DNA from 3 places in the Bacillus altitudinis genome. Region 3 is predicted to be linked to each of the others. Evidence: riboswitches for the same ligand, from Rfam matches in the RefSeq annotation. Region 3 holds a riboswitch; each other region holds the start of a gene.

Region 1 (4,425 bases), 1.5 Mb from region 3:
ACAACGAGATGAAACGAATGATATCAGGCGCCTTATTGATTTTATTGATGACCGCCATTAGTTTTGGCTGTCAAGCGATGACGGAGGAGGCTGGTGCGAAGCAAGGTACTGCCTATTATGTCGCAGCAAATGGGAACGACAAATATCCAGGGACGAAGCAAAAGCCTTTCCGTACGTTGAAAAAAGCGACAAGTATCGCGAAAGCTGGGACAACAGTTTATATGAGAGGCGGTACATACAAAGAGAAATTGATTGTCCGCCACTCTGGAACAAAGAAAGCACCAGTTGTTTTTCAAGCGTATGGAAAAGAGAAGCCTGTCATTAGCGGAGCATCTCTTAAAGGAAATCAAGCAGACGGTGGTCTTGTGAAGATTGATCAAAAAAGCTATATCACCCTGAAAGGGCTGACAGTCGGACATATTAAAACGAATCAAGAAGATGTGACACCCATCGGTATGTTCATCACAGGCAGCGGCAAAGGCGTCAAACTGCTTAACAACCGTGTGTACGACATTCAGACGACACATCAAAATGGGAATGCTCATGGCATTGCGGTCTATGGAACGAAAGCACCAGCAGCCATTGAAGACATCGAAATCAAAGGAAACACTGTGGAAAAGTTAAAGCTGGGTTTTAGTGAAGCCCTTGTGCTAAACGGAAACGTTAAAAAATTCCGCGTGACACATAATACAGTCCGGCATACGGACAATATCGGGATTGATTTAATTGGTTTTGAGAATGTCGCACCTTCTAAAAAGTATGATCAAGTGAGAAATGGTGTCGTATCTAGAAACAAAGTTTATGAGATTACGAGTGTTGGGAATCCAGCGTACGGCAAGGACATCTCCGCAGGAGGAATCTATGTGGATGGCGGGAAAGACATCGTGATCGATCATAACATCAGCCATCATAATGACCTTGGGATTGAGGTCACAAGTGAACATAAAGGGAAGATGGCCGAACGCATTCGCATTGAGCACAATCAAGTATATTTAAATCGTTATACAGGCATCTCCATTGGCGGATATGACAAGAAGCGCGGCGGAACCACAAACACAACCATCTCCCATAACATTTTGTACAAAAATGACACAGCCGGCTTAGAAGGCGGTCAATTGCTGATGCAATATCAATCGGTGAACAATCGAATCACGAATAATATCATGACAGCCAGTGCTTCGCATTATTTAGTCGTGAATCTCTACGAAGTGAACAAGAAGAATACATTCCAAAAGAATGTCTACGATGACCGCAAAGGTGCAAAAGCCTCTCAGTGGGTATGGCGAGGGAAATGGATGGAAGGCTACAAAACGTATCGCTCGAAAAGCGGTCAAGATAAAGGATCAGCACACCTCAATCCCCAATTTGTGAATGAGAAAAAATATGATTTCCGTCTTAAGGCATCATCACCTGCTAAGAAAATCATCGGCAGGTAAACAAGGCATTCGGTGCAAATGATCATTTTAGAAATTTTCAAAAAAATCATTGACATTGATGAGACATCACATTAAAGTAAAGAAGACATTTCAACTAAAACAAATTTCATAACGGATCTCTTATCAAGAGAGGCAGAGGGACTGGCCCTATGACGCCCAGCAACCGTTTCTATCTAAGAAATTGGTGCTAATTCCTGCAAAGCTGTTACAGCTTTGACAGATAAGAGAGGAAGACTTCCCGATACATGTTTCATGCAACGGTGATCAAGCCTCTCTTTATCAAGAGAGGCTTTTTTTGATCTCTTTTTTGAGAATCAAACGACGGGGTTCTCAGGCATATTCTCACTTTTTTACCTAGTTTTCCGATGAGAAAAATAAAACAACTTGAGGAGGAACAGCAATGAAACGTAAATATTGGACATCATCTCTTGTATTATTGACGGTCCTGACCGTGCTATTATCTGGCTGCGGTACGGGATCAAGCGCAGGCTCAAAGGCTAATGCAAACGAAAAGGTCTCCTTTGACAATGTCCCGAAGCGATTTGCAAAAGGACAGGGAGCAAAAATTAAAGTCATCCGTAAAATTGGCGGGGACGATCATACTGCTCAGTTTTTAGCAGGAACGAAGGCAGAAGGGGAAGCGCTAGGCTTTACAGTAGATGTCTACACGGCAAATGGTGATACGGCGAAGTTTCATGATGCTATTTCTCAAGCACTAGAAGAAAACTATGATGGCTTTATCATCTCTCATGGGGATGATGAGGCGACAGTCGCTGATGTGAAGAAGATCACAGCGAAAGGCATTCCAGTTGTGGCGTTTGATTCAAATCCGAAGCTGAAGGATATCAAAGGAGTCACAGTGACGTCTCAAGATGATGAACAATTAGCGAAAAAATCATTAGACGCACTCGTGGCTGATTTTAAAGGGAAAGCAAATATTGCGTATCTTTGGGTAGACGGATTCCCTCCAATGGTGAGACGAAACAAGGTGTACCAAGAAACGCTTAAACAGCATACAGGGATCAAGGAACTTGACCGATTTGGCGTTGCGGCCTCTGATACATCAGTTCAAACACAAAATGCGGTTGCGGCTATGCTGAATAAATATCCAAAGGGTAAACTGGATGCGATTTTTGCCACGTGGGATGCATTTGCGATTGGTGCCGCAAGAGCTTTAAAAGAAGCAGGAAGAACCGAAGTGAAAATATACGGTATTGATGTGTCTAATGCCGATCTCCAAGAAATGACGGCGAAAGACAGTCCTTGGAAGTACACTGCCGCTGTCGATCCGAAGCTCATTGGTGCAATCGACGTAAGGATTCTTGCGAAGAAACTAGCTGGCGAGAAAACACCATCTTCCTATGACCTTGAGGCCTCTCTCATTTCACAAAAGCAGCTTCAGGATGCAGGAAAGGCCATCAATATGGTTAATCTTGCAGAAGAAGTAAAAGGATTCGGATCATCGACTGCTTTTGAAGAAGACTGGATGAAGACCTTGAAGAAGCATTATGCAAAATAAACCACGTGCACTCTCTTTTCATAGAGGGTGTTTCGTTTTTCAATTGACGATCAGGAGAGAAGGAGGACACCTATGACAACGCCGCTAGTTCATATGAAAAACATTTCGATTGAATTCCCAGGAGTCAAAGCGTTAGATCAAGCAAATTTCACATTAAAAAAAGGCACAGTCCATGCCCTGATTGGGGCGAACGGTGCTGGGAAGTCAACGTTAATGAAAGTTCTCTCTGGTGCTCATTCACATTTTGAAGGAACCATCCACATCAATGGCGAGGCGGCGACCATTCATACACCGAAGGATGCGGCCTCATACGGTGTGCAGACCGTCCATCAAGAAGTGGATACAGCTCTAGTGCCTTATTTAAGTGTTGGCGAAAATATGATGATCCATGAAATGGAGAAAAAAACCTTCGTCCGCTGGAAAGAGATTCACCGCAAGGCAGCACAGCTGTTAAAAGAGATGAATATTGACATCTCGACGAAGCGTCTTGTGAGTGATTTGACACTGGCAGAAAAACAAATGGTGCTCATTGCCAAGGCTGTGTCGATCAAATGCAGCATTTTAATTTTGGATGAACCAACCGCTCCACTTAGTCATGCAGAAACAAGCAAGCTATTCTCAATGATTCATCAATTGAAAAAGAACGGCACAGGCATCATTTTTATCTCGCATCGCATGCCAGAAATTTTCAACATCTGTGATGAACTGACTGTGATGAAGAATGGAACCGATGTGGCGGCGCACCTCATTAAAGAAACCGATCCAAAGCAGGTCATTGAAGAAATGCTTGGCGCGCCATTAGAGGATCAATTCCCATCCCGTACACCGCTTGAGGATGCACCGATTGTGCTTGACGTGAAAGAGTTGCATGACCAGCATAAATTAAACAACATTCATCTTCATGTGAAAAAAGGAGAAATTCTCGGGATTGCAGGACTAGTCGGTGCTGGTAAAACAGAATTGTGCAAAGCCCTATTCGGCGCCTCAGAAAAAAAGTCAGGCACTGTGCAGCTGCATGGTCAAACCATTCATATCAAGTCGCCTCATCACGCTGTGAGAGCGGGTATTGCCCTTGTGCCTGAAGAACGGAGAAAAGAAGGGATTCTAACAGAAGAAAATGTTGGATGGAACGTAACAGCTGCAAGTCTACGTTCGTTTACACGGCCGTTCAGCTTCTTACATCGTTCTAAGGAACGGAAGGCAGCAGATGGAATCGTCAAGCGGCTTGGCGTCAAGACACCTTCTCTTGAAGCGAAGGTGAAGCATCTCTCTGGTGGAAATCAGCAAAAGATTGCGATTGGAAAATGGCTGTTGGCTGAGGCAGATGTCTATCTCTTTGATGAACCAACCAAAGGTGTAGACGTTGGAGCCAAAAAGGACATTTTCTCCCTCATTGCAGAACTAGCTGCAAGAGGAAAAGCGGTTATTTATGCTTCAAGTGAGCTTTCAGAAATTGCAGGAATTGCCGAC
Region 2 (4,425 bases), 210 kb from region 3:
CAACGAGCTCTTCAAACGTTGTGCCGCCTGTCACGGATAATGTTTTTGTAGTGGGCCCCATTGCGCCTACTACAAAGCGGGGCCAGTCTGGCGTCGACAAACGGTCTGCTTCACGCTTTGCCAGCTGAGCTGCTTTTACGTTCAATTCATAGGCGAGATGGCCAAGTCCATATTCATCGAGAACGAGCTTCGTCGCACCGAATGTATTTGTTTCAATGAGGTCAGCACTTGCCTCTAGGTATTGCCGGTGAATCGTGGAGATAATGTGAGGGGCTGTGACGTTTAAATATTCGTTACAGCCCTCATACTCTTCTCCGCCGAAATCCTCTGCTGTGAGATCGGCGTTTTGAATCATTGTGCCCATTGCACCGTCAAGGACGAGGATGCGTTTTTTGAGCTGTTCAGTGATAGTTGGCATGGATGTTTGGCTCCTTTTCTTTCTGATGGATGTAAGTTGTCAGTTCTGCTGTTAAATCTGATCGAAGGAAAGGGGTAATTAAATAGATACCATTAAACAATTCGCAAGCTGTATCTAATAAAGAGCGGGCAATCGCTAACCCTTCTGTCCGCTGCTTTTCTTTATTTTCGCCTGCCTTGGCCATAATCTCACGAATCGAGTCAGACAATTTAATGCCGGGAATTTCATGATGAATAAACTCTGCGTTTCGGCTGCTTGTTAGCGGCATAATACCGATGTAAATCGGTTTATCTAAATGTCGGCTTTCTTCATGAATCTTCACAAGCTGTTCCTCAGAGTATACAGGTTGTGAAATAAAATAATCGGCACCGTATTCGATTTTCTTCTCGAGGCGTTTGACCGCTTTATCAATATGACGGACATTTGGATTAAACGCACCAGCCACAGAAAAATTAGTCTTTTTCCCGAGCGGCTTCCCGGAGAAAGATAGTCCCTCGTTAAATTGTTTGATCAGACGGATCAAATCAAAGGAGGTTAAATCATACACAGATGTCGCACCTGGGAAGTCTCCAATTTTAGACGGATCGCCTGTGATGGCTAAAATATCGGTTAGTCCAAGCGTGTCTAGCCCCATTAAATGAGATTGGAGTCCAATCAAATTGCGATCACGACATGTGATATGGACAAGTGAACGCATATCAAGCTGCTGTTTTAATAAAGCGCCGCATGCCACATTGCTAATACGCGGGGTAGCTAGAGAGTTATCGGCCAGTGTGAGGGCATCAATGCCTGCACTTTTTAATTCGTTCGCTGCGACGAGGAATTTTTCAAAGTTCAGCTTCTTCGGCGGGTCCAGCTCGACGATAATCGAACGTTTTTTCACAGCCAGCTCGTCAAGACCTGGTTCTGTCCGTTGATCTTGGATGGAAATGATTTCTTCTTTTAATACTTTCACTTCTTTTTCGGTGATAGGTGCTAAATCTTTGACCGCCTCAGCCATGGCGCTTATATGCTGAGGGGTTGTTCCGCAGCAGCCTCCAATGATTCGTGCGCCCTGATTTCTAAACTCAAGTGCACTTTTTCGGAAATAATCATTATCTGTATCATAGACGAGTCTGCCTTCTTCAAGGGAGGGGAGACTGCTGTTTGGATAGACAGATAAATGCGAATTTTGCAAAAGTGGAACGCCTTCAAGTGCCTGAATCATATGATAAGGGCCTAATCGGCAGTTAATGCCGACGACATCAGCGCCAAGTGAGGATAATTCAGATAAGCCGTCTTTTAGCGGTGTACCGTCCTGCAATACACCTTGCTCATGCATGGAGACGTTCATGACAATCGGAAGCGCTGTTTCTTTGCGAGCAATCTCAAGAACGGCTTTTGCTTCTTCAATATCGTAATATGTTTCAAGCAGTAACCCATCAGGCTCTTCATTTAAAAGGATATAGAGCTGTTCTCTAAAGCTCCGTTTAATCTCGTCTAAAGAGTAGGCATTTTTGTTAAATGTTCGAATGCCACCGATCGTTCCAAGGACATAAGCTGAGCCAGCGGCTGCTTTGGCAATTTGTACAGCTTTTGTGTTAATGCGTTTTGTTTCTTCTTCTAAACCGTAGCGGGATAGTTTAATATAATTCGCACCGTATGTGTTCGTTTGAATAATGTCCGCTCCAGCTTGCACATATGCCTCGTGCACTCTTTTGACTTCATCTTCTTTTGATAAATTTAATTCTTCAAAGCAACGGTCAATGCCATAAGAGTATAAAAGTGTTCCCATTGCTCCATCAGCAATCAGTACGCGATTTTGTAAGTCTTGTAATAGGCCCATTGGTTTCCTCCTTATTTCTATGTAACAAAAAAAGCCTTCTGATAAGAAGAAGACTTTTTGGCTGTATTGAAATTCTTCTTCTTATCTTCCAAGCAGTTGCTTGCTGGATTTAGCACCTTGGTCATAGAAAATAGATTTCTACTACACCGGTTGCTGAGGCTTCACAGGGCCAGTCCCTCTGCCTCTCTTGATAAGAAAGCGATATGAACATGTCAATGAATTGAACTTCCATCAACTGTATCGAAAAAATCGGAAATAATCAATGGAAAATTTGAAATTTATCGAAAATTTATAAATTGGACGTCAATCGGTAAATCTGCCTTGCGCATAAGCGCAATCACTTCTTGTAAATCATCTTTATTTTTTCCTGTCACACGCACTTGGTCATCTTGAAATTGCGACTTTACTTTTATACCAGATTGTTTGATCAAGGCATTGATCTTTTTGGCATTGTCCTTATCAATCCCGCTAATCAGCTTTGCACGCTGGCGAACGGTTCCACCTAGGGCATGTTCTGTTTTTCCGTAGTCAATGTTTTTAGTCGGTACGTTTCGTTTAATCAGTTTTGTCACAAGGACATCCTTTAGCTGCTCCAGCTTGAAGTCATCATCAGAAATGAGAACGAGTTCTTCTTTTTCTAGTGAAATATCACTTTTACTTCCTTTAAAATCATAACGGTTTTTAATTTCTTTCAGTGCTGCTTGAATGGCGTTTTGCACCTCTGGCAGCTCCACCTTCGATACAATATCAAATGAACTTTCTTTTGCCATCACATATGACCTCCAACTATAGATATTGCGTCTATTTTATCATGCCCATAGGGGAAGAAGAAACTTTATCGAAGAGAGTTCAGATGTATGCGGTATAATTCAAGTACAGTTTGTCCACTTTAGCTAACAGAACTAGAGATGTTCATGATGACAGAAGTATAGTAGAATAAAGTGAATCAAAAGATGAACGAACGCTCTTTTAAGGGCAGATAGGAAGGAAGAGAACATGAGACCAGGTGAGCAACTGACCTTGCAAATAGATAACGAGATGGAATACGGCTACTTTTTAACAGATGGCGAAGATTCTGTTCTCCTACATCGCAGTGAGATGACAGAGGATATTGGAGATCGTGATGAAGTAGAGGTCTACTTATATGTAGATCATGAGGAAAGACTGGCAGCGACGATGAAAATTCCTAAAATCAATGCACATACATACGACTGGGTAGAAGTCGTAGACGTTGTAGAAGATATGGGTGCTTTTGTCGATATAGGTTTGTCAAAGGATGCACTTGTTGCAACTGAACACCTCCCGCCTTTTGAGGAAGCGTGGCCGAAAAAAGGCGACAAACTATACTGTATGCTCAAAGTGACAAGTTACGGGAGAATGTTCGCAAAACCAGCCACTGAAGATGTGATCAGTGAATTGTTTACTGAGGCGCCAGAAACGTTAATGAACAAAGAAATCACGGGGACAATCTATCGCTTAATTGCGACAGGTTCTTTTATGCTGACAGATACAGGCGTGCGTGGATTTATCCACCGCACGGAACGAAAGGAAGAGCCTAGATTGGGATCGACCGTGACAGGACGCGTCATTGCAGTGAAAGAGGACGGAACTGTAAACGTTTCTCTGCTTCCGAGAAAGCAGGATGCATTATCTGTCGATGCAGAAGAAATCTTAACTTACATGAGAACGAGAAACGGTGCAATGCCTTTCGGCGATAAAAGCGATCCAGAAGATATCCGGGAAAGATTTCAAATGAGCAAAGCAGCCTTCAAACGAGCATTAGGTCATCTGATGAAAAATGATCTTGTTTACCAAAAAGAAGGATGGACATACGAGAAAAAGTGAGCATTTGCTCACTTTTTTTATTTTTGTCATAAATAATGGTTTTTTTCAGTGAAAAAAGTCATGAAAAAAGCTGAAAATCCTTCACTTTATCATTGAAACAATGACTCTCAAATCCGATAAATAAGGGGTAAGGATGATAAAAGGAGTGTGTTTTTGGATGAAAGTGAAGATTTCATTACTTCTGATGGCAGCTATGATCATGGTACTCGCCTCATGCAGCAATCAGCAGGGGGGACCACCGGTATCAAATACGAAGCATATTGGTGTCATGCTGACGGATGATGGTCTTGGTGATCAATCATTTAACGATTCATCATTTAAAGGATTAGAAAAAGCA
Region 3 (4,425 bases):
CTTTTGCTTGCAGTTCAAGATCAGCCCATAGTGCTTGTGCCTCTTCTCTTAATTGCTCTTCGAAGTCATTCGTTTCGCTGTCAAAGAAAGGATCTGTGAAGACGAGTTTCTCTGTAATGTCACAAAGATCAGGGTTTGTAAACTGCTTCACGAATTGTTTTTTGATTTTAGGATTTGTGGCAAAGTCAGACGTGTAAAATAGTGTTTTGCCTAAAAATTCTCCGACATGATCTGATAAATACGGATAATGTTTTCCGGCAATTAGCCCTTTTCTGACGATTTCAAGGTGTGATAGATCCTCCATTGCCGTCACTGCAAGAGCTGTATCCGAATAATAGACGGCTGGTACGAGATGTGGTGCATACTCTGATTGCTTGATGAGTGCTGCACTTTCAATTCTTGCGCGGTCTAATGTCAGCGGCCAGCTTTCTCCAACGACCTTTGCATAAGGAAGAGCCTGCTTGATAATCAGTCCTTTTGCTTGTTTGTGATCATAAATATGAAAGACGTAATTTAAATTTCCGTCGCCAATTTCAGTGCAGGTCAAATGACTGCTCTCTTGAATCAATCCAAGTCTAATGGCTAATGCAACTGCCGAACTCTCTGTTAATTCTTCATATGATGCCGTAAGTGTAACCAATTGCTTCCCCTCCAAATCATATAAAAAAGCCTCTTTCTCCTGAGAGAAAGAGGCTTGATGGCGTGTATGCTCGAAGCCTCTCTTATCTCTCAGCACATACGTCTGATGGAATTAGCACCGTGCCCTATAAGACAATGAATTGTCTTGGCGCTGTTCTTGCTGCGCCCCACTTCACAGTGGTATTAACGGTCGGTTGCTGTTGGGGTCAAAAGGCCAAATCCCTCGCCCAACTCTCGATAAGAGAAATCAATATGTAATTGTTTCATGTCTGCTTGCATTTCTTAATTCTAGATATTATCAGAGCTGCAGTTCACATGTCAATCTTTTTTCAAAATTGCTTTACAATTCATAAAACAATCCATTACAGTGATTGTATTGTCACGTAACTTGAATAGAAGGTGAAAAAATGGAATTCCAGCAATCAGATGTATTGAAACATTTACCGAAACAATTTTTTGCGTCGCTTGTTCAAAAAGTGCAGAAAAAAATGCAGGAAGGGGCAGATGTGATTAATTTAGGTCAAGGAAATCCTGATCAGCCCACTCCTCCACATATTGTGAAAGCGATGCAGGAAGCGGTAGCAAAACCTGAAAATCATCAATACTCCTCATTCCGCGGGACAGCGAAACTAAAAAAGGCCGCAGCTGCTTTTTATGAAAGAGAATATGGCGTCACGCTTGACCCAAAGACAGAGATTGCTATCTTATTTGGAGGAAAAGCGGGACTAGTCGAATTGCCGCAATGTTTACTGAATCCAGGTGATACGCTGCTTGTTCCAGACCCAGGATATCCTGATTACTGGTCAGGCGCTGTGCTTGCCGGAGCTCATATGGTCACAATGCCTCTTCTTGAACAAAATGATTTTTTGCCTGACTACCACCAACTGTCAGAAGAGGATAAGAATCAAGCAAAATTGATGTACTTAAATTACCCAAATAATCCGACTGGTGCGACTGCAACCCGGACATTTTTTGAAGATACTGTTGCGTTTGCGAGTGAAAATAATATGTGTGTAGTCCATGATTTTGCATATGGCGGCATAGGATTTGACGGCGAAAAGCCCCTCAGTTTCCTGCAAATAGACGGAGCAAAAGAGACAGGTATTGAAATATATACTTTGTCCAAAACGTATAATATGGCTGGATGGAGAGTCGGTTTTGCAGCAGGGAATGCCTCTGTTATCGAAGCCATTGAGCTTTATCAGGATCACCTGTTTGTGTCACTGTTTAAAGCAACTCAAGATGCAGCAGCAGAAGCACTTTTAAGCGATCAAACGTGCGTCCAAGTACAAAATGATCGGTACGAAAATAGACGAAACACTTGGATTGCTGCATGCAAAGAGATTGGCTGGGACGTCAGTGCGCCAAAGGGCTCGTTTTTTGCTTGGTTAAAGGTGCCTGAAGGGTATACATCTGAAACTTTTTCTGATGTATTATTAGAAAAAGCACATGTTGTTGTTGCACCGGGGAATGGCTTTGGTGCTCACGGTGAAGGCTACGTCAGAGTCGGTCTTTTAACAAGTGAGGAGCGGCTAAAGGAAGCCGCTGATCGTATCGCTGCCTTGCAGTTATTTGAAAAAAAGCCATTGACAACGTAAAAAAATGGTGCGATAATTCAGGCAATATTTAAGAAAATTGAATATTCTTATCAAGAGTAGGCAGAGGGACTAGCCCAATGAAGCCCGGCAACCGACTTCCATGAAGCACGGTGCTAATTCTTGCAGCAAGCGCTGAGAGATAAGATTCGGATGAATGAGACGAAACCTCTTTAACGCGCTGATCAAGCACTTAAAGAGGTTTTTTTATTGACCATATACAGGACGCAATCGAAAGGGGATTCCTAGTGAGTGAACTACTGGCAACATACGTACTAACACATCGAGAGGATGAACAAATAGACCGAAAAGCAGAGCAGATCGCACTTGGGTTAACGGTCGGGTCATGGACGGACTTGCCGCAGCTCAAAAAGGAGCAGCTGAAAAAACATAAAGGCCGTGTGGTGAGCGTAAAAGAACAGTCCCCCGCAATTGGTGGTCTGTATCAATCAGAGGTGACCATTGCTTATCCTGAGGCTAACTTTTCAGCTGATATACCAGCGGTGTTTACGACGATTTTTGGAAAGCTTTCACTGGATGGGAAAGTAAAGCTCGTCGATATCGAATTTTCGGAAAGGTTTAAACGCTGTCTGCCAGGACCGGTATTTGGCATTGAGGGGCTACGAAAGAAAGTAGGCGTGTTTGATCGGCCGCTATTGATGAGTATTTTTAAAGGCGTGATCGGCCGTGATATGGAGGATTTAAAAGAACAGCTCCGTTTACAGGCTTTAGGTGGAGTAGACTTCATCAAAGATGATGAGATTTTATTTGAAAGCCCATTAGCGCCTTTTGAAGATCGAATCAAGGAAGGAAAAAAGATATTAAAAGAAACATATGAAGAGACAGGACATCGCACGCTTTATGCTGTTAATTTAACTGGTAGAACTTTTGATTTGAAAGATCGAGCAAGAAAGGCAGCCGAACTCGGGGCTGATGCGCTTTTATTCAACGTTTTTGCCTATGGACTTGATGTCATGCAAAGCTTGGCTGAAGACCCAGAGATCCCATTGCCGATCATGGCACATCCAGCAGTGAGCGGTGCAATGACATCCTCTCCAGACTATGGATTCTCGCATTCCCTTCTTTTAGGCAAATTAAATCGATATGCTGGCGCTGATTTAAGTCTTTTTCCCTCTCCTTATGGGTCAGTTGCCCTTCCGAAAAAAGATGCCTTTGGCATTTACGAAGCGTGTGTGAAAGAGGATGCGGTTCAACAAACATTTCCTGTCCCTTCAGCAGGCATTCACCCTGGAATGGTGCCGGTCTTAATCAAAGATTTTGGACTTGATCATGTCATTAATGCAGGCGGGGGAATTCACGGACATCCGCGGGGAGCAATCGGAGGAGGGAAAGCCTTTCGTTCGATCATTGATGCGGTAGTCAAAAAAGAGTCTATCGAAGAAAAAGCGTCAACTTGTCAAGACTTACAAGCAGCACTTGATCTTTGGGGAAGGGTAGCAGAATAAATGAAAAAACCAATTGTATGTTGTGATTTTGATGGCACGATTACGAAAAATGATAATATCATTCGTATCATGAAGCAGTTTGCTCCAAAAGAATGGACGAAATGGAAGGATGGTGTTCTAGCAAAAGAGATCACGATCCAAGAAGGCGTCGGGCAAATGTTTCAGTTACTGACGAGTGATCAGAAAGAAGCCATTCGGTCATTTATTTTAGAGGATACAGAGATTCGTGAAGGATTTGAACAGTTTGTCGATGATGTCAAAAAAGCAGACATTCCTTTCTATGTACTCAGCGGCGGTATGGACTTTTTTGTCTATCCCATCCTGGAAGGGATTGTCGAACAAGAGAATATTTATTGTAACCATGCATCATTTAAAGAAGACCATATTCAAATTGAATGGCCGCATGCCTGTGATTCAGAATGCCAAAATGGCTGTGGCTGCTGCAAGCCTTCCATTATTCGAGAGCTGACGCAGGAAGATGACTTTATTATTATGATTGGTGATTCAGTGACTGATATTGAGGCAGCGAAACATGCGGATCTCACGTTTGCGCGTGACTATTTACTGAACGAATGTAAAGAGCTAGGACTCGTACATAAAGAGTATGAAACATTTGTTGATCTAAAAGCGCAATTTGATCAAATAAAGGAAGTGAAGGAATGGCAGACGAGAAGAGTAAACGCTGGAAGGAACTAGCAGACGTCAAACGTGAATTGGCACAAAGA

The links. Region 3 has a riboswitch for S-adenosylmethionine ahead of mtnW (2,3-diketo-5-methylthiopentyl-1-phosphate enolase). Riboswitches for the same ligand answer to the same signal wherever they lie in the genome.
Region 1: another riboswitch for S-adenosylmethionine. It lies ahead of ID12_RS03670 (sugar ABC transporter substrate-binding protein); the one in region 3 lies ahead of mtnW (2,3-diketo-5-methylthiopentyl-1-phosphate enolase).
Region 2: another riboswitch for S-adenosylmethionine. It lies ahead of ID12_RS10165 (bifunctional homocysteine S-methyltransferase/methylenetetrahydrofolate reductase); the one in region 3 lies ahead of mtnW (2,3-diketo-5-methylthiopentyl-1-phosphate enolase).

Annotation. Positions count from the first base shown of each region.
Region 1 covers NZ_CP009108.1:721,287-725,711, reverse strand. Annotated here, with positions in the region: gene ID12_RS03675 (DUF1565 domain-containing protein) at 9-1,436, shown strand; SAM riboswitch class I at 1,554-1,663, shown strand; gene ID12_RS03670 (sugar ABC transporter substrate-binding protein) at 1,837-2,955, shown strand; gene ID12_RS03665 (sugar ABC transporter ATP-binding protein) at 3,028-4,425, shown strand, end outside.
Region 2 covers NZ_CP009108.1:2,028,812-2,033,236, forward strand. Annotated here, with positions in the region: gene metH (methionine synthase) at 1-418, opposite strand, end outside; gene ID12_RS10165 (bifunctional homocysteine S-methyltransferase/methylenetetrahydrofolate reductase) at 402-2,243, opposite strand; SAM riboswitch class I at 2,322-2,440, opposite strand; gene ID12_RS10170 (YajQ family cyclic di-GMP-binding protein) at 2,522-3,013, opposite strand; gene ID12_RS10175 (CvfB family protein) at 3,240-4,088, shown strand; gene ID12_RS10180 (BMP family lipoprotein) at 4,246-4,425, shown strand, end outside.
Region 3 covers NZ_CP009108.1:2,234,054-2,238,478, forward strand. Annotated here, with positions in the region: gene mtnK (S-methyl-5-thioribose kinase) at 1-640, opposite strand, end outside; gene ID12_RS11250 (pyridoxal phosphate-dependent aminotransferase) at 1,047-2,237, shown strand; SAM riboswitch class I at 2,282-2,383, shown strand; gene mtnW (2,3-diketo-5-methylthiopentyl-1-phosphate enolase) at 2,483-3,700, shown strand; gene ID12_RS11260 (2-hydroxy-3-keto-5-methylthiopentenyl-1-phosphate phosphatase) at 3,701-4,396, shown strand; gene ID12_RS11265 (methylthioribulose 1-phosphate dehydratase) at 4,360-4,425, shown strand, end outside.